Regions from separate parts of the Peribacillus sp. V2I11 genome, predicted to be linked through region 1. Evidence: riboswitches for the same ligand, from Rfam matches in the RefSeq annotation. Region 1 holds a riboswitch; each other region holds the start of a gene.

Evidence for each region. Region 1 has a riboswitch for cyclic di-AMP ahead of QFZ73_RS09870 (cation:dicarboxylate symporter family transporter). Riboswitches for the same ligand answer to the same signal wherever they lie in the genome.
Region 2: linked by a shared signal. The riboswitch ahead of QFZ73_RS15060 (TrkH family potassium uptake protein) and the one ahead of QFZ73_RS09870 (cation:dicarboxylate symporter family transporter) in region 1 are both predicted to bind cyclic di-AMP.
Region 3: linked by a shared signal. The riboswitch ahead of QFZ73_RS06500 (APC family permease) and the one ahead of QFZ73_RS09870 (cation:dicarboxylate symporter family transporter) in region 1 are both predicted to bind cyclic di-AMP.

What each region holds. Positions count from the first base shown of each region.
Region 1 is NZ_JAUSYW010000001.1:2,064,158-2,071,116, reverse strand. It holds gene QFZ73_RS09885 (diacylglycerol/lipid kinase family protein) at 1-334, shown strand, start outside; gene QFZ73_RS09880 (hypothetical protein) at 464-1,126, shown strand; gene QFZ73_RS09875 (efflux RND transporter periplasmic adaptor subunit) at 1,141-2,403, shown strand; cyclic di-AMP (ydaO/yuaA leader) riboswitch at 2,606-2,750, shown strand; gene QFZ73_RS09870 (cation:dicarboxylate symporter family transporter) at 2,924-4,183, shown strand; gene QFZ73_RS09865 (class I SAM-dependent methyltransferase) at 4,227-4,973, opposite strand; gene QFZ73_RS09860 (hypothetical protein) at 5,166-5,948, shown strand; gene QFZ73_RS09855 (D-alanine--D-alanine ligase) at 6,263-6,959, shown strand, end outside.
Region 2 is NZ_JAUSYW010000001.1:3,082,706-3,089,664, reverse strand. It holds gene QFZ73_RS15080 (ABC transporter permease) at 1-975, opposite strand, end outside; gene QFZ73_RS15075 (ABC transporter ATP-binding protein) at 972-1,697, opposite strand; gene QFZ73_RS15070 (TetR/AcrR family transcriptional regulator) at 1,816-2,415, shown strand; gene QFZ73_RS15065 (hypothetical protein) at 2,653-2,844, opposite strand; cyclic di-AMP (ydaO/yuaA leader) riboswitch at 3,178-3,320, shown strand; gene QFZ73_RS15060 (TrkH family potassium uptake protein) at 3,494-4,825, shown strand; gene QFZ73_RS15055 (potassium channel family protein) at 4,849-5,505, shown strand; gene QFZ73_RS15050 (STAS domain-containing protein) at 5,692-6,483, opposite strand; gene QFZ73_RS15045 (class I SAM-dependent methyltransferase) at 6,886-6,959, opposite strand, start outside.
Region 3 is NZ_JAUSYW010000001.1:1,337,065-1,344,023, forward strand. It holds gene QFZ73_RS06495 (copper amine oxidase) at 1-26, opposite strand, end outside; gene QFZ73_RS06500 (APC family permease) at 957-2,783, opposite strand; cyclic di-AMP (ydaO/yuaA leader) riboswitch at 2,923-3,066, opposite strand; gene QFZ73_RS06505 (GtrA family protein) at 3,416-3,871, opposite strand; gene QFZ73_RS06510 (glycosyltransferase family 2 protein) at 3,831-4,853, opposite strand; gene QFZ73_RS06515 (DUF6044 family protein) at 4,869-6,533, opposite strand; gene galU (UTP--glucose-1-phosphate uridylyltransferase GalU) at 6,711-6,959, shown strand, end outside.

The sequences.
Region 1 (6,959 bases):
TGAAGGGGAAGCAATTATGATTTTGGTATTGAATGGTTGTTTTATCGGCACTAATTTATTGCCCTTTCCCATGGATAGTCCAGACGATGGGCTCTTTGGCGTTGCCATTTTGGAAAATGCAAGCCTTGGTGCATTATTAGAAATAATAGCGCTGAAACGTTCATGGGCTGAAAACTTGAGCTCTGACTCTGGGGTGACTTATTTACATGCCGGTACCCTGACCATTGAAACCAAGATGCCGCTTGATGTGGATATGGATGGAGAGAACTATAGACAAACGCCTGCGCACATTAAAGTCCTTACCCATCATTTGTCAGTATTAACTCCAAATTAGTTTGGGGGATTAAATCTGAAGGGTAAGGATTATGTGTTTTTTTTGTTTATTCATTCCTTATTTCTGCAATTGTTTCCAAAATAAGATAAAATATATGATGATATATCATTTTTTGCAGGAGGACCACATATGGTGTACCAGGTCAGATTGTTAAAAGGCATTTTAGAACCTTATCGGAGTCGTTATCAGCTGCAAAATGCAGAGGCAGTCACAAAGCTTGGATTGAAATTACTATTTTTATATTTTCTTAGTCTTATAGTATTCGCCATTGGGGGATATTTTGGCATTGGTTCAGAATCATTCTCCAAAGAAATCACGAAGATGAGTGTCAATGAATTCGAAGCAGCAAAGTTGCTGATTTTGAGCGGCAATATAATAACAGGCATAATCAACCCTGTCATATACATATTTTTAGCAGCTCTATTCTTTTGGATCGTTACCGATATCCCATATGTAAAATTAGTTATCGTTCAAATGATTCTTTTTGGTTTGCAATTAGTGGAAAAAACATTACTGATTCCTCTATTCGTTTTAATGGATATAGGCAGCGATGCCAATCCTTTTTCATTGGGGATCATCAGTCAATATTTTCTCAGAAGTGATTATTTCATTCACTTTTTCAGCGAAATCACCATTTTTCAATTTCTTATTATTGCTCTGCAATATTTTTATTTAAAGGAATTTTCAGAACGAAATAATTATTTGGTCCTTTTAATGATTGTTCTATACTATCTGGCCACATGGTTTGTTAAAGCCTTTTTAGCATACATCCAAGTAGGCGTATTTGTATAAGGCGGGTGAAAAGAATGAGCGGGAAATGGAAAATAGCAGCTGTCTCGATTGCGTCGATAGTGTTAATAACCGTTAACATATACCTTATTGAAAAAAAAGAAAGCAAAGTGGAGCGAACTGTTTTCGTTGAAAATTGGACAAAGGTAAAAAAAGATACAATTACGGATACTATTCAAACAAATGGGGTAATTAAACCTGTAGAAGAGTATGACATCTATTTCGATACCAAGAAAAATGATTTTAAGAAATTCCTTGTAAAAGAAGGCGATGCGATTACGGCTGGCTCCTCGTTGTTTGAGTATACGACGACCGAACTTGATGCTCTTAAAGCGAATTTGGAAGCGGAGAAAACGGCAGCTGAGGGGGAAATTGCAGGAATTGAGGAATACATAGGGAAGTTGAGGTCTTATCAAGGGAGCCTGGCCAGTGATCCTGGAAAAGCGGCCATTGATGAATCGGTGGAGAAAAACTTGAATATTGATATAACGACAAGCTCTTCAGATCTTATTAAAAGTAGCATTGAGCAAGAAATGTACAAGCAGGAACTAGAAAAAAACAATTTGAATGAAAAAGTGAAAATGCTTGACGCTAAATTAAGTTCAATTGAGGAGCAGTCCAGTGCGATCGTGACGACGAGCGAGGCTGATGGTGTAGTTAAAAATATCAATAAAAACCTGAATAATCCCATAATATCCATTGTTTCTATAAATATGGCAATTGAAGGTAATTTCTCAGAAGAAGAAATGAAAAAGGCTGAAGTGGGCATGACTATAAAAGCAAGTTCCTCTGATTCAAAAAAGGCATTGAATGGAACGATAGGCCGTATCCATTCCTATCCAGCTGAAGAGCCGTCGTTAAAAAAAGATAACAGATTTCCATTTCAGGCTTTAATCGAACCGGAAAGCGAAGAAACGGAACCTTTGTTGGTGGGATCCAAAGTGAATCTTACAGTAATAACCAATGAGAAAGCCGGTGTACCCTCCGTTCCTATAGAGGCGGTTCATTACCAAAAACAGCCACATGTTTACAAATTGACTAAAAAAGGCTATGTGGATAAACATTACATCACAAAAGGGCTTAAGGCTGAAGGAAAGCAAGAAATCATAAAGGGACCGTCGGTAGGTGACGTCATCCTCATGGAGCCGAATGTGGCAGTGAAGAACCATTCTTATTTCATTACTCCAATTCAATTTGAAAAAGTGAAAGCTGCAACTTATAAAAAATTCACCACTAGGGAAAAAGTAAGATATCTGTTACTTGGCATTTTGGAAAAATAACCGCTTCTTTCATCAAGAGAGGTGATGTCAAATTAGTTATTAATTATATATCAATATAACTTATAATGATTAAAAATTGGGAAGAGTAATTATAGATACAATAGTCTTTAATACAGAATATTCAGACATATTTAAATATTTTTTCTAGAACGGATGCGAATAAATATTTACAGATTATCATTTTTAGTATAATATTTTATTATAAGTTAACTCGCTTAATCTTATTCAAGAACGGGGGACCCATTTTTGTGGATTTTTCCGCTAGGGGTGAATTCAGAAATGAAAGGGCTTTGTGTTTCCAATTCCTAACCCGACAGCTAACCTCGTCAGCGTCTTTAAGGGAACATGTGTGAATATTCACGCCAATAAGAAATCGACACATGAAGTGTCTTTTTTTTCGGCGTAAAGACAGAGTTTTTCAAAAAAAGAAAAATTACTTTCTTTTTATTAGTATCTTGTTTCCCTTACCGAGACAAAAATGTTTTTGCATCAAAGACTTTATGGAAGGTGAGGAAAGTAAATGAAGAAATTCAAATTTAGTTTAGCTAGCCAAATTTTCATTGGTTTAATTTTAGGGATTATCGTTGGTGCCATTTTTTATGGTAATGAGACGGCCCAAAACTTTTTACAGCCATTCGGAGACATTTTCCTACGAATGATTAAAATGATTGTAGTGCCTATCATTGTTTCAAGCCTTATCGTTGCAGTTGCGGGTGTAGGTGATTTGAAAGCGGTAGGTAAACTTGGTGCTAAATCATTATCATACTTTGTTGCGGTAACACTTACTGCGATTGCTGTTGGTTTAATTTCCGCGAATATCATCCAGCCTGGTGCTGGTGTGAATATGAATAATCTGGAACAAACAGATATTTCCACATATGTTGATACTGCAGAAACTAAGCAGCATGAATCGTTCGTAGATACACTCGTTCACATTGTACCATCCAATCCAGTTCAGGCCATGGTAGAAGGCGATATGCTAGCGATCATTTTCTTCTCCGTGTTATTTGGACTTAGTATTGCGGCCATCGGTGAAAAGGGTAAACCAGTATTCCGTTTCTTCCAAGGTACAGCTGAAGGAATGTTCTACCTAACTAATATGGTCATGAAATTCGCTCCTATCGGTGTATTTGCACTAATCGGTGTGACTATCTCCAAATTTGGTTTGGAATCTTTAATTCCGTTAGGAAAGTTAGCGCTTTCTGTTTACGGAACAATGATTTTCTTTGTAATTGTCATTCTGGGTCTTATTGCAAAATTTGTAGGATTCAATATCTTTACGTTGATTAAACTTCTAAAAGAAGAATTGATTCTTGCTTTCTCTACAGCAAGTTCAGAAGCGGTTCTTCCTAAGATCATGGAAAAAATGGAAAAAGCGGGATGTCCGAAACATATTGCTACATTTGTTATTCCGACTGGATATTCTTTTAACCTTGATGGTTCTACATTATATCAAGCGTTAGCAGCTATCTTCATCGCCCAAATGTATGGAATCGATTTAAGCATGTATGAGCAAATTACGCTAATGCTAGTGTTAATGATCACGTCCAAGGGGATTGCGGGTGTACCGGGTGTATCTTTCGTCGTTCTTTTAGCGACATTGGGAACTGTAGGTATTCCTATTGAAGGTCTAGCATTTATTGCCGGTATCGACCGTATTCTTGATATGGGACGTACAGTAGTGAACGTTATCGGTAATTCACTTGCAGCAATCGTCATCTCTAAATGGGAAGGTCAATTCAACCCTCCTTCCAAAAAAGAACTAGAACAAGTTTCTTAATACAAAAAATCCAGAGTGAAATATCACTCTGGATTTTTTTGAATTAAAATGCACTTCCTGATTTTTGAGCGATCCAGGAAGCGGCAATCGGAAGAGAAAGCGTTGACATCTTCGTTTTCATCGAATAATTCACTGCGGTAAAAGCTCTCGATGACTGTAAGCCCTGCTTCCTCCAGACAATTAAGCACTTCAAGTTGTGTTGGGATATGGAGGTAGAAGCGTTCCGGGTGTGAGAATATCCCCCAAACTCATAAAGCCTCTCATCTTGTTTACCTCCACACCAAATAATTTCCTCCTGCTCCCAGAAGTTCAGGTGATTTTCGTTTTTATTACGGTCATGTGTTGTGAAAATAAAGATTCCTTCAGGTTTTAAAATACGGTTGATTTCTTTTAAAGCCAATGTGCGGTTTTGTCGCTGGGGAATTTGCATTAAACCATTAAAAGCGAAGATTGCTTTATCGAATGAGGCGTCCTTGAAAGGGAGGTTCGTGGCATCGCCAAGGATAAAGGGGATGTCCAGGTTATGTTCATGCGCTATTTTTTCCGCTTCATTAAGCATGGCAGGCGTTAGATCGATTCCTGTTATATTTTGAAATCCTGTTTTATATAGTGCGAAGGTGGTTCTTCCTGTACCGCATCCGATATCAAGGATTGCATCATCCTGATATAAATATTTTTCGAATGCATATTTCTCTGATTGCCAAAGACCTAATTTTTTAGTTGCATCAGCATAAAGGGAAGCGGCCTCATGAAAAGAATTAATGATAAAACCTTTTTCAATTTTACCCATGATCAATTGCTCTAATTTTTTTCTACTATTATATGGATATTTAAGGTTGTCGAGTGTGTTCCTTGACCTTAGGTTAATATGGAGTTCATGTTTCACATTATTTACATTAATGAGGGGTTATATAACTTACGTGAAAACCCAAAAGTTTGATAAAATAACATTATTGATTGAGGGCTCGGAGGGGATCAGGTTATGAAGAATGGTAGTAATGATATCTTATATATGTATATGCAGGCTTCCGAACGGTTTGTCCTTTTTAATGGACTCAATTTTCGTGAATTCGTCTATTCGCTGCCATGTACCTTGGATTCCATCTTATTATTGAAACATCAATTCGATGGTGGGGAATATAATTTGAATGTCCTGCTAGAAAGTGCTTCATCTGAAGATATTGCGAAGCTCGTTAAAGAAAATGTCCGGGCATATGGAGATTTCTGTTGGATCGATTTTGAAGAAGCGGAAGGTCTGGATGAATTGGATGGAAGGGAAATAGCGGAACTTTTATATTTAGGGCACGCAAAAACCCATCTGGATCCCCCTTTTTTCCGTAAATTGAATAATCAATTTGTGTACCTTGCCCAGGATGATGGCTGGTTCAATAAAATTTATTTTCGTTCTCTTTCGACATATTATATGATGTTAGGAAGCCTGATTCCGCTAAAGCTGGAGCGTTTAAAAGTAGAGAGGACGTGGCTTGGAATCAGAAGGAAAAAAGAGCTGACGGCGATTCCGCCAGAAATCATTTCTTCCTTGGCTCATATTCTGGCAGAGGGGCTCGTTTTTTCCTTTCGGCATGTTAAGTATACAAGAACGAAAATTGAGATACCGGCATGGGTCGTAGGGGATTATTTTAACATGGATGAAATGCATGATGACTTTTCGGATAGGGATATTAAGGATCCAGATGCCTTTATTACCTTCAATCGAAAAGAAAAGGTATGGGAAAGCGTTATTAAAAATACATCATTCTCCTAATTATCCCAACTTCCGAGGTTCGTGGATTGGATTATTTGAAATCCTTGAATTTTCTAGGTGTAAGACTTACCATCTCATGCATAAAAGATAAGAGAGGGCGACACACTGGATGTGCTAGCTCAGGTGTTGCCACAGGACGTGGCGAATTTAACCTGTGTTCCGCTGGTGTAAGTTTCGCTTTACCCCGCATTAACAGGCTGTAGGGCAGGCGGGTGTAAGTTGTAATAAAAAAGAAATATGGAGTTTGCTTTATCCGTTTTAGTGTAAAGTGATACAATGAACATGGTTAAAAGAATATTGGAGGGTAATAACTCATGAAAACTAAACTTGGTTTGCTTTATGGTGGAAAATCTGCGGAGCATGAGGTTTCTATGCAGACGGCTTTAGCGGTCATTAAAGCTCTCGATTTAGCAAAGTTTGATATATATCCGATTTACATAACAAAAGAGGGTTCATGGATTAATGGACCGAAGTTAACGGGACCTGCTGAGAATGTGGAGGCTTTGACATTTTCACCGGAAAAATCGAGCTCGCCTCTTGCCTTGCAGGCACATTCAACTGATGAAAATAGTGAATCAACAGGATATGACGTAATTTTCCCATTGCTTCACGGACCAAATGGAGAAGATGGGACCGTACAAGGGATGCTGGAACTATTGAACCTTCCTTATGTAGGCAATGGCGTTTTAGCTTCCTCAGCAGGAATGGATAAGGTCATCATGAAAAACATTTTTGCCCAGGCGGGACTTCCTCAAGTCAAATACACTTGGTTCATTCGTTCTGAATGGGAGAAGAATACTGAAAGTGCCATTAAAAAGGTAGCGGATGAATTGGGGTACCCTTGTTTTGTCAAACCTGCCAATTTAGGCTCGAGTGTGGGTATCAGCAAATGTAATGATGCTGATGAATTGGAAAAAGCTGTAGCGGAAGCTTTTCAATTCGATCGGAAGATCATCATTGAAGAAGGGGTCGTTGCTCGTGAACTCGAGTTTGGTATTCTTGGTAATGATG
Region 2 (6,959 bases), 1.0 Mb from region 1:
GATAAAAACGACGGCAAAGGCCAGGAGAATGAGTAGATCCAGTAAAACCTCATTGAATGTGAAACCTTTGTACATAACGCCGTTCATGGCATCCGATGCGTAATACAGAGGCATGACCTTGCCGATTTTTTGCAGCCAGTCTGACATGCCATCCAATGGGAAAATTCCTGTAAAGAAGACTTGCGGCACGATGACCAGCGGAATGAATTGTACCATTTGGAATTCAGATGTCGCGAAACTCGATAGTAATGTACCAAGCGATAATGCAACGAGCGCGACAAGTATATTCGTCAGTAAAACGAGCCAAATGGAGCCAACAAGGACGATATCCAATACATTGACAGCATATAGTACGACAATTATGGTTTGAACGAGAGCAAATGAGCCATATCCGATCACATAGCCCGCTACGATTTCGTACCTTTTAATCGGTGTAGCAAGCAGCCGTTCCAACGTACCACTTGTACGCTCCTTCAAAAGCGCGACCCCCGCTATTAAAAATACAAAGAAGAAAACGAAAAAGCTGACGAGCATCGGACTGAAAGTATCAAAACCCTTTGTGTTGGCATCCCCGTAAACATATTGCTCCTCAATTGAAGGAGTGTTTTTTTCATTCCCTTGCAAGCCATGCATCATTTGCATTTGAACGGCCTTTGCACGGGTCGGTTCGTCGTTCAATAGTGTCAGTTTCATTTTGCCATTTTCAACCTGCAGCCAGCCATCCATATCATTTTCAATCATTTTTTCCTGTGAAAATTCCTCAGCGGCCGTTACTTGAAAGTCCGCTTGTTTCAATGCTTTGACCATAGCTTCATTACTGCCTGTAACAACGATTTTCAAATCACTTGATTCTGTATCGAAAATAAAATACATGAGTGTTAAAATGAGCAATGGAGCCAGGAAAAATAAAGCGAGCGTCCTTCGATCCCGGCGCATCTGCCGTGTAATTCGAGTAACAAGAGAGGCAATTCTCATTTTAGGCCACCTCCAATCCTTAAAAAAACATCATCAAGCGTTTCCACGGCAAATTGTTCTTTTAAAGCTGCCGGGGTTCCTGCCGCGATGATTTCACCTTCACGCAGCATCGCCAGTTTATCGCATCGTTCCGCTTCATCCATCACATGCGTCGTGATGATGATCGTCTTATGATCTTCATTTCTTAAACGCTCAAGTTCCTGCCAAATCGATTGTTTCAGCAAAGGGTCTATTCCTACTGTCGGTTCATCCAAAATGAGAATCTCCGGATTTTGGATGAGTGCAACCGCCAGTGACAGACGGCGTTTCATTCCCCCTGAATAATGCGCAACCCGAACGTTCAAATCATTCGTCAACTGTACGATTTCAGCTGCATATTGAATGCGTTCCCTTCGTTCCTTTTTCGAAAAACGGTATAGCTTCGCAAAAAATTCGAGGTTTTCAGCTCCCGACAGTTCTGTATATAAAGCATCGGACTGTGCCATATAGCCGACATCCATTAAAAGTGCTTCATTTGGCACTTCATGATCCAGAACCGTGACTTTACCCGCATCGGGCTTAATCAATCCGACAATCATTTTAATCAAGGTCGTCTTTCCGCATCCGGATGGACCTAACAAGCCAAAAATTCCGCTTTTTTCAATATTCAGGCTCAATGGCTGAATGACCTTTTTCTGATGAAAACCCTTAGTAATTCCTTCAATGGAAATCGCATTTTTCATTGTACACACATCCTCCCTCTTTAATTAACACGGTGTTGAGTGTATTATCATTCTAGGGTAGCATTTGGTCTAATACAATCAACACATTTGGAAAAATGTTCAGTGAAGGAGACATTCCATGGCATCGATTCATGAGGATATGGTACAAAAGACGAAGATGCAGATACAACATCATTTTATTGCACTCGTTGAAGCAGAGGGGTTCTCACATGTATCAGTGAAGAAAATTGCAGAGCGCGCCAACATTAATCGGGGCACATTCTATTTACATTACACAGATAAATATGAATTGATGGATCACTTACAGCAGGAATTGTTAAATGAACTTCAAACCCGCATTACTGCCATTTTGCCGAAAGAGGCTTTTATGGCTCTTCATCAACAACAGCTTTACCCGCCCTTCGTAGAGATTTTTCAATTCATCAGTGAACATGCCCACGCTTTGAGGGCCATTCTTGGTGATCAGGGCGATCCTTCTTTTGCAAAAAAAATAAAGCGCGTATTCGGTGAAGTACTATTGGAGCGTTTGATCAGCCAGCATCCAGCAGCTAAAAATGCAGCCTTCCGCATGTATATGCACGCCTTCCTGACATCGGCGATTTTAGGGGTGATACAGGAGTGGCTGGAGAATTGTGAAGAGCAAACGGCGGAAGAAATGGCGAAAATCCATTTTCAAATCTTGAACTTCATCAGCCATTTGCGCACATTCATACAATGAACGAATCATCCAAGGCATGTTCCATCAACATGCCTTTAAATCTGATTACATCTTGGCCTCCGCTCCTATATTACCAATGGAATAATACCTGCTCTTAGAGGTTTTCATAGCAAAAAAACTCATTCAAAATAAATGAGTTTCAAAGCAAAACAAGATATGGATTTTTCGCTCAGCGTTCCCGGATAGAACACAGGGATTACAATTGAATACCGCTAATGAATGTTGGATTCAGTTAATTTACCTTAGGGAAAACAATTTTAAGAACGGATTCTTTTTCTTATCCGTTATCCTTAACTCATCCATGATGATTTGATCCTCATGATCGGCTATCCATTTCCTTAGTGCATCTTTATCCTGGCATTGTGTTAAATATGTCTGGCCACCCTTGCCTGTAGCATTAATAACATATCTATTGAACGTTTTCTCCATAATTGCCCGCCTTTTTAATAAAATGTTTTGAATCTTTACATACGAATGCACTGCTTTTTTCTTTATCATTTACAAAAGGAACATGATATATATATATTAGAAACTTTGATTGGCAATAGCGTGTTCTGATTGAAAGTAGTGAATAAAGCACCCCGATGCTGGTTATCATAATCGGATTAATCGAACCTATCATAATGTGCTAACTAATATTTGTCAATACGTTTTTAAAATGTAAATAAAACGTAAATTTTCAGTTTTGTTAAAGAAATATTTTTTTGCAATTCAGGGGTTTACAACTGCTAAATGATGGGAGTAGAATACGTTTATCAATTTAATGCATTTCGGCCTAAACTCAAGGGAATTGAGTACGGAGGACCCAATCATTTGGGGTTAATTCTGCCTTGCAGAAGGGATGAGATCAGCTCTTTCGCCATCCTACCCGTCAGCTAACTTCGTCGGCTAAAGCGAAGGAGGTCATAAGACCGCCTATTTCGGGAGTTTTTTTGCATGCTTTTTGGGGCAAAATAACTGTTCGATGTTTTAGCAGGTCTTTTTATTATGCCTTTAAAAAGCTTCTGAAAGCAGATTGATGATTAAAATACCATACAGTTTCACACAATTTTTTTTAGGTAGGGATGGTTATTTGGGAATGAAAAAAAATTTATTGGATCCGCCAAAAATACTTGTACTAGGCTTTGCCACCCTGATACTTATTGGGGCCTATTTATTAACCCTGCCGATTTCCACAGAAAATGGCAAGGGTCTTTCTTTTCTGGATGCTTTATTCACCTCGACTTCCGCTACATGTGTAACAGGACTGGTCGTAGTGGATACGGGATCGACCTTCACCACTTTTGGTGAGTTGGTCATCTTGACACTGATTCAGATAGGCGGTTTAGGGTTCATGTCATTTGCGACATTTTTCTTTTTCCTTTTAGGCAAAAAGATTTCTTTAAAAGGCAGGTTACTCTTGCAGGAGTCCTTAAATAATCTATCCATGGCGGGTGTGGTCAGGTTAGTGAAACGGCTTTTAATTTTCACGGCCATCATTGAAGGCCTGGGTGCCCTTATCTTATCGATTCGCTTTTCTTTTGACATGCCAATCGGCAAAGCAGTCTATTACGGGTTTTTTCATTCCATATCGAATTTCAATAATGCCGGCTTTGATTTAATGGGGGAATTCAGGAGTTTGACCCCATATGTATCGGATCCATTCGTAACCCTTACCGTCGCATTCCTCATCACGTTTGGCGGGATAGGTTTTATTGTGATGAATGAACTATACGAATATCGGAATACCCATCGTTTATCCGTACATACGAAGATAGTTCTGGCGACTAGCTTGACCCTTACCATTGCCGGCGCAATTTTAATCTTTTTATTCGAGTTCGGCAATGCCAAGACATTACAGCCATTATCTTTCATGGGTAAAATGCTGTCATCTTTATTTCAATCGGTTTCACCACGGACGGCAGGCTCCAATACGCTGAATATCCCTGATTTAACTCAGCCTACATTACTGCTCATCATTTTCTTGATGTTCGTCGGGGCTTCACCCGGATCGACTGGCGGCGGGATTAAAACGACTACATTAGCAACGCTTTTTGGAACGGTTTGGTCACAGATTAAAGGAAAGGGTGATGTGGTATTATTCCGTCACCGCATTGTGAGTGAAACGATTTTTAAAGCATTATCCGTTACATTCATTGGCGTATTCATGGTTTCAATCATCTCCATTCTGCTGACCATCACTGAAAGCGGAACTGATTTCTTGATGATTTTGTTTGAAGCCACTTCAGCATTTGCCACCGTGGGACTTTCAATGGGTTTGACCCCCGAATTATCACCGGCTGGCCGGATGCTCATCATTTTCACGATGTTTGCAGGCCGTGTGGGTCCTTTGACTTTGGCCTTTGCCATCGCTATGAGGCGCAAACCAGATCCGTTCCGCCGGCCAAAAGGGAAGATCATGATTGGTTAATCATAAATGAAGGAGTGTAAAAGATGGGAAAACGACAATATGCCGTGATCGGTTTAGGCAGATTCGGAACCAGTGTGGCCCATAGATTATATACGGCCGGCCAAGAGGTATTGGGTATTGATGTCAACGAGGAAAGAGTCGAGAATGCGGGACTGAGCGTCACCCATGCGGTCATGGCGGATACGACTGAAGAAGAAACATTGAAATCAATCGGAATCCGTAATTTCGACTGTGTCATCGTAGCCATCGGAAATGACATGCAATCGAGCATTTTAACTACCTTGCTTTTAAAAGAGCTTGGGGTCGAAAAGGTCATTGCCAAAGCACTCAATAAAAATCACGGTCAGGTGCTCACTAAAATCGGTGCCGACTGGGTCATCTATCCTGAGAGGGATATGGGGGAACGGGTCGCGAATCAGCTCCTTTCCCCTAACATGCTGAACTATATAGAGCTCTCGAAAGAATACAATATCGAGGAAATCATCCTCCCCATGAGCATGAAGGGAAAAAGCCTCAGGGAGCTAGATTTGCGTGCAAAATATAATATCAGCGTCATTGCCATCGTGAGTAATGGGGAAGTTATCATAGCACCCTCACCGGACCAGGATATCCATGAAAAAGATTTGCTTTTAGTGGTTGGCAATAAAGAAGATCTAGCCGTCTTTGCCAATATTGAATAATCCGGCAGGTTCGGGCTCTTGCCTTATTGAGCCCGAACCCATTTTGAATGCAAGCATCACTTATACATGCGAGAAGACCGCCATATGGCGGTCTTCTCGATGAAATTTATAACGAGCAACCCATGCCCTTGATATGTATGTATTATTTTATCGTACTGATCGCTTGGGCAAGAGTGGACTTTATCGTCACTTTATCAAAAGGCAGTTGAAGCTTATAACGGCAGTCATGGCTATTTCCGGCCGAAGTCCTGAAAGGGTTGTTTGGATTCCCACCAAATTTAAGGATTCAATCAATTGTGACAGCTTGTGTGCGGATGCACTATCTATAGCATGAACGCCCGATAGGTCAATGAAAAGCCTGGTGACATTTTTTTCAGCGCACTTTTGTAATGTGTTTTCAAGCAAGGACATGCCCCTCGTCGTGTCAATATCGCCTATCAGGGGAAGCAACGCCGTGTTATCCTTAAGGAAAATGATGGGCGTGCTCAATTCATCGATCGTTGACTGTTGGGCTTTCATGATTTTATTGGCATATCTATGATTCGCTTCCGTAAACCTCTCCATCACTTCACTGAACACCTTGATCACTATCCGGTACCAGGAATTTATTTCTTCCTGGGTATATTGATTTCCATTCAATCCCACAAAACGGTCAATATAATCCAGGTATTGCTCTTGCGTTCGAAAAAACTCCCTCAATATAAAATAGATGGGTGTTTTTAAATGCTGCTCATCCTGACCGATATCTTCAATCCACTCACCAAGCTGCTCAAAGAATTCCCTTTCCTCTGTATCAAAGACCTGAAAGAAACGTAAATGGAATTCATTATTTTGTTGTTTAAGTTTTTTGATCACTTTGGGATCGGGTGAGCTATAAACCCCCGCCTTGTCGTTTTTATTCAATGTTGCGTACCAATCCTCAGTCAATTGTCCTGCCACACTCAATAAAAAAGAATATAGTTCTTTATTCCTGTGCATAAACTCCTCCTATTTAGTTTTTTATTAAAAGCATTCCAATTGGTCTCAGCAGTCGATAAATCTAACGCTGACATCAGCTTTTTATAGAAAAATTATCAACAAAGCAAGCATCGAAGATAACCTCTTCCATACTTAAAAATCTTATGATGATCTGATGCCCAATGGCCCCTCTTTCCATATACCTTCCCAGCAGTTTTTGAAACCATACAACCACTGTATTTTCAAAAGAAGATTAGATCCTTTATCTATTATTCTGGAAAATCTGCGTTCACCCAAAAAGCATTTCATTATTATATTTTACCATTTTTACATTTTGTTAACGATTACCCCTTTTCTTTATAACAAAAAAGGACCTGATCCCAGATCCTCCGTTTAAGACCCATTTCGCCTATCTTATGAAAATCAATTTTTCATAAATAAAGCCGTCCATAAACCTTGCACCCCAAAGGTTTCATCCGATTGTTCCATTTTCCTCA
Region 3 (6,959 bases), 730 kb from region 1:
CGCTCGGCTTTAACCCACTCTTCCAACCCTTCTCCCCCTGCATATAGTTTTTTTTATAATATCATTAATTAAAACCATAAAAGAGGAAGCATCCCATTATCTTACTGCGATCCTTTTTCTTGTATGGACTTCATTAGCAATAATCGGTACTGTGAATTTAATGAGATTTTAATTAATGTTCCTCTTCAACTATCGGGGGCATTAGTTGGAGAAAAGACAACTGTAGTGACTGTCTTTTTATTTATGAGTTTATAAATATATACGAACAGAGCCCTATAAAAAAAGTAAACCATATGAAGGTTTGCTTCTTCAGTTTGTAGACTAAAGGGGGGGTTGGGAAACGTATCTTTCATCAAATGATGTTCCTGAACCAACTGACCCAAACCAACACCTTCAACTTCAACTCCTCAGGTATGGTTTCTAACTAAATGTTATCCCAAAGTTGAATGGAGAGGAAGGTGCGAGACTCCTGCGGGAAAAGCGCGTCCAAGGGAGACCCCACAGGCGCAAGCCGAGGGCGGACCGCCAGCGGAAAGCGAGTGCCTGGAGCGGAAATCAACGCCCAAATGTACAAGCCATAAAAAAACTGTAGGCAAACCATGTGAAAGTTTGCTTCTTCAGTTTGTAGACAAAAGGGGTTCGGAAAACATCTCTTTCATCAAATGATGTTCCCAAAGCAACACCTTCAACTCCTCAGGTATGGTTTCTAACTAAATGCTATAACAAAGTTGATTGGAAAGGGTGTACGAGACTCCCTGCGGGGGAAGTGCGTCAAGGGAGGCCCCGCAGGCGCAAGCCGAGGGCGGACCGCCAGCGGAAAGCGAGTGCCTGGAGCGGAAATAATCGTTCAAATTGTACAAGCCATAAAAAAACTGTAGGCAAACTCGATTTCTTCGAATTTGTCTACAGTCTCAGCAAACCTGATGAAGGTTTGCTTCCTTTCTTAGAAATGGAACTTACTTCTTCAAATGATATGGCACTGTCGTAATAACCACATTTCTTCTATAAAGTAAGTAGGCGCGAATCAGTAAACTTGATTGGTTATGAAGTATATTGTGCCAGCCCTTCTTTGGAATGAATTGGGGGATGATCACCGTAACTTTATAATTGGATTCCCTGGCCTTATGTTCAACTGTATCCACAAATTTAGTTAGTGGCTGAATGATACTTCTGTAATAAGAATTCAGTGTAACTAGTCTGACATCCGGCTGCCACTTTTTCCATTTTTCTCCGAATTTCTTTTCATCTTCTCTTTCAAAAGCAACATAAACGGCAATAACCTGATTTGCCGATAGAGATTTTGCATAATTTAAAGAGTTCTCAACCACATGGGTTATACCCGCCACAGGTACAATGATGATATTTCCTTCAATTGGTAAGATCGGCTCACATGTTGTAATCCTTAGTTGGTCACCAACTGCTTCATAATGCTTTCTAATTCGATGAAAAATTAAAATGATGATGGGTAAAAAAATCAAAACAGACCATACCTGAGTAAATTTGGTTAAAAAGAATATCATCGTGACGATAAAGCTAATCATGGCACCAATTGAATTAATGGTTAGTTTCATCATCCAGCCTTTTGGCTTTTCGCGAATCCATTTAACAATCATCCCGGTCTGGGACAACGTAAATGGAATGAATACCCCTACCGCATAAAGCGGAATGAGATTTTCTGTATGTCCTTCAAACGCGACTATTAAGATGATGGATGCAAGTCCCAGTATGATAATTCCATTGGAATACCCTAATCGGTCCCCTCTTATCGTAAACGCCCTTGGTATGAATTTATCCTTCGCAAGATTTACCGCAAGCAGAGGGAAAGCCGAATAGCCAGTATTGGCCGCCAGTATCAAGATCAATGCAGTCGTACCTTGAATGAAGAAATACATGAAATTCCGTCCAAAGATCTCTTCAGCAATCTGGGAGACGACCGTTACCTCCGCGCTTGGAACAATGCTTAAATAATAGGCTAAGTATACGATTCCCGAAAATAATACAGCTAGTAAGGAACCCATCGCTATTAAAGTTTTTGCAGCATTATTCGGGGCTGGATCTTTAAAGTTCGGGATTGCATTGGAAATCGCTTCGACTCCTGTCAATGCGGAGCTTCCTGATGCGAATGCTCTTAGCAGTATAAATAAACTGATGCCCGCTACCGGAGTCCCGATGGACGTGTGCAATTCCGGTGAAACCCCGCCCGTCAAAATCTTGTAAATGCCAACACCAATCAAGATAAACAATGCTAAAACGAATAAGTACACCGGATAGGCCAAAACAGAGGCCGACTCCGTAACCCCCCGAAGGTTCAGGATTGTAAGTAGAATGACGAAAATGATGGCTATGATGACATTATATGAATGCAGACCGGGAAAAGCGGACGTGATGGCATCCGTACCTGCAGAAACACTTACAGCGACAGTTAATATATAATCGACCAACAAGGATCCTCCAGCTATCAACCCTGGATTGACACCTAAATTATTTTTTGAAACCACATATGCCCCCCCGCCATGTGGATAAGCGAAAATGATTTGTCTATAGGACAAAATCAAAGCAGTTAACAGGATCAATACCCCAATCGCGATAGGGATGGAATACCAGAATGCCGCAGCACCGACCGTGATCAGGACGATCAATATTTGCTCCGGTCCATAAGCAACCGAAGACAAAGCATCAGAAGATAATATCGCCAAAGCCTTTGTTTTGTTAAGCTTTTGTTCACCAAGTGCATTTGATTTTAAAGGTCTCCCAATCAAGAACCTCTTTATAGAAGATAACATCAAGAATTCACCACCATATTTAATTTATAAGTTTATGTTACCCAGCTGTAGCAAAAAACAAGACGAAATAGAAAAATGCCTACAAGTCATGGCTAAATAGACCTGTAGACATTAATTTTTTTGTCTAACAAGCTCCACCTTCCTTCTCCTATAACGCTTACGAGGTTAGCTGTCGGATTCGGACCTAAGAGTAGCCCTACCTTGAAAGGATTCACCCCTTGGATTGTAGTAGCAATCCCTATAACGGGTCCCCCGCACCATAAGGTTTAAGCGATTTAGAAATATGAAACTGTTGATTATCATACTCCCGTGAAATGGAAAAGTAAATGAAAATTTTGCACATTAATAGAATAATCTTTGGAGGTGAAGTTTTGTTCTTGACGTATAGAACATAAGTCATGCAAACACATGATTCGAAGGGAGGAAAGGAGGTAAGTAAAAACGTCAAAAAGAAAATGATCAGGGGGTCACTGAACAAAAGGTGGTCCCAAAATGATAAAATGATCCCCACATGGAGAACGCGAAAGACGAAATTAAACAGATCTGCCCCAGCTTGGATAGTCAATTTCGCTTTCCGAATCAACTTTTATTTCCCATCCAATCGAGGGCATTATTCCACTGATCCACCCTAATTAGTTCCTTCCTTCTTGAATTGGTCTCAAATTGCTTTTTTTAAAGACAAAGTATTTCTGGCCAATATAGTTAAGAACTGTGTAAAAAATTGCTCCTATCAGCACAGCCACATTTTGTTGGATGGATAAATGAACGGATCCTTCCATTGATTCTGCTATAGCTTGGCCTAAAGAATAAGCTGCGGAATAACAAATCAGGATGACGCAAAAGAAACGGGCAACTCCTCTCCGCCATTCTATATTGCTTTTAAAGGTAAAAGTCCTGTTCAAAAGAAAACTCGTTACAGCTCCAGTACCATTGCCGAAAAAGGTGGAGATCCAGTAAGATAACTCAAGGACATTCATGAGAAAAAGCATGATGGAAAGTCCAACAGCTGTATTGACTATTCCAACCAATAAAAAGCGGATAAAGGAGTTAGTGTGTTTTAGATAGTTTTTCAATACTGTTCCGTTCATTGTCTAGTTGCTCCCGTTTTTTTAAATCGAGCGGATTAAATAAATCCAAATCAACAATATATTTAGGCCGGCGTTTGGATTCATTATAGATTTTACCGATATATTCCCCGATCAAGCCGACAGCGATCAACTGTAGTCCACCGATCAACCATATGGAGGTGATTAATGAGGTCCAACCCGTTTCGGTCTGACCATAAAACTTTAACCATAAAAAGTAAGACCCAAAGATTAAGCTAATGAAAAAGGAAAGACATCCTAGCCATAATACAAGCCGGATCGGTGTAACTGAAAAGGAAGTAACGCCATCAAGCGCAAACGCAACCATCTTCTTAAATGGATACTTCGTTTCCCCAGCCAATCTTTCTTTTCGGTCATAATAAACAGAGTCCGTCTTAAACCCAATGAGCGGTACGATCCCCCGTAAAAAAAGATTCGTTTCATCAAATCGTTCCAACTCCGCTATCGCCCTTTTACTCATTAGCCGGAAATCGGCATGATTATAGACAAGGTTAACCCCCATCTTGTTCATCAATTTATAAAAAACAGTTGCAGATGTTCGTTTAAAAAATGTATCAAGGTCCCTTTTTTGGCGGACACCATATACAATTTCACATCCTTCATTGAATTTCCGAATGAATTCAGGGATGACTTGAATATCATCCTGTAAATCTGCATCAATGGATATCACACAATCCGAGGCTTCCTTGGCTGTAAACAATCCTGCCAGGAGTGCATTTTGATGTCCTGCATTCCGGGAAAGCTTTAGCCCGCGGACAAATTCATTATTAATCGTTTCCTTATAAATGATCTTCCATGTTTGATCTTTGCTTCCATCATCAACCAATAGGATTTTACTTTGACCAGAAACAATGTTTTCTTCGACTAACCCCCTCATTAATCCACAAAGCTGGGAAATGGTATCCTGCAATACGCTTTCTTCGTTATAACAAGGTACAACAATCGTTAGTATCGGTGAATTCACTCTATTCCCCCCTTTTCACATGACTCTGTATAAATGAATTTTCCATACGCTTCCTTTTTTTTCAAAAATCCTATCTAGTACCAATCCGTTTTCCTTCGCGTTGTTGATTGGTATGGCAGAAAATATATACTTACCACCTAATCCTTTAAACGCATCCATATTAAGGTCCAAATTGTCCAGCTCTTTCTTCGAGCTTTTCTTGAACATATAATGCTTCCCAAGCTCATCGGTAAATAGGTAACAACGTCCTCCCCATTCATCAAAGTAGATTCTGATGTTTTTATTCTTAGCCAATTCGTTTTCAATTATTTGACGAAAGTGATGTTTGTAGGTAAGCGGATAGAAATTGTTATAGCTATCCAGCGTGTAAAATCCATTAAATTGTGCAATTGCTGGGTGCAGCCCAATGCTAGCAACACGATATTCTTCCGGTGGAAGGTCAATATGATCTTTTATTTCCTGAAAAAGGCTTTCTGAATAGAACTGTTTAAAAGACGGTTTTTTATTGTGAGTGATTTCTTCATTGAAACCTATTAAAATCATAATTTGAACGGCGATGAAAATAGAAAGGGTTTTCTTAGCATAATCGCTGTGTTCCCAAATGATTTTTATCGCGAGGGCAAACCCCAAGTAAATTACCATCGGCCTTAAAAAGTGAAATCTGGCAAAATTAAAGGTATCCAGGGTGTGAATCCTTTCCGTTAAAGGAAGCCAGCCTTTATAAAACCAAAATGCGTACCACGCTGAGAGCATAAAATTCAAGCCGAATAAAAAAACATAAACCTTTTCCTGTCTCCAAAGTTTTTTGGTCAGAATAATATAAAGGGCAAAGACTGTAATCGGCAGGATGATAAGCGCATGTACAGTCATGACATGCGTATGTCCAAGAACGAAATTTTTGAAAGTAAGCTTAATGACCCATTCGAGCGGCAGCCTGGCGTGGAAATATTCATATCTGCTGTTTGGCTCCGAATCAAAAATGAATGAAGCGACCAGACGATACTCCACCAAACCAAAAATGGCGGTCATATACACGATCGAAAGAAGAAACGTTATATTCCACCCTTTTCTCCTGATCACATCCGTTAGCCAAAGAAAGCCCATTGCAACAAGGAAAAAGAAAAAGCCAAGCACGATGCTTGAATAAAGCGGTAAAAGGGTAAGGACCAAATAATTCTTCCAAGAATGGTCCTTGCTGCGAATATTCAAAAAAGCCCAAAGTGCTAATGGCATCCCAAGTGTACTGAGCATTCCCGATGGCCAAAATGGGGTAAGGGCAAAGGCTAAGGATGTTCCAACCCTAATCCAACCTGATCGACTCCCTGCAACCAAATGTTTCTTCAATAGGATATACATACCAAAGAATGCAATAAACCTTGTTAATGCCTGGCTTATTGCATATGCAACCATTGTCGGAAAAAGAGCATAAAGCCACACGATAATACTGAACTCACTGCCAAAAGCATTTCGGGGCAGCCCATTCATAATCTGGGGAATTTTGGCGTCTATTGCGCCGAATAACTCACCGCTTTCTGAAAGGACTTTATACCAGGCAAGGTTGGAATCCAAATTATCATGTACGCGAATATGCGCATTTTCTCCAAGGATGAATAAAGGAGAAAGATATAAAACAATGACGAGAAAGGCAAAAAGGATTTGTTTTCTTTCTTGATTTTCAATTGGCAAAATATACACCTCTTGACCAAATTCATATATCCATAATATTTGCTATGGAGGTAAATCTATTCTTTTTCAAGGATTTATTTTCCCCTTTATTGATATAGGTCAACCAATGACCACATAAAATGAAGGGTAGAACAAAAAGCATATAAAAGAACTTTAAAAAGGGGCTGGGCTATGATAAAGAAAGCGGTGATTCCAGCAGCCGGTTTAGGAACACGATTTTTACCTGCTACTAAAGCCCAACCAAAGGAAATGCTGCCGATTGTCGATAAGCCGACCATTCAATATATTATCGAGGAAGCGGTACAATCAGGAATTACAGATATTATCATCGTTACGGGTAAAAACAAACGTGCCATCGAAGATCATTTCGATAAATCCATTGAACTTGAAATGCTTCTGCAAATGAAAGGTCAAAATGAT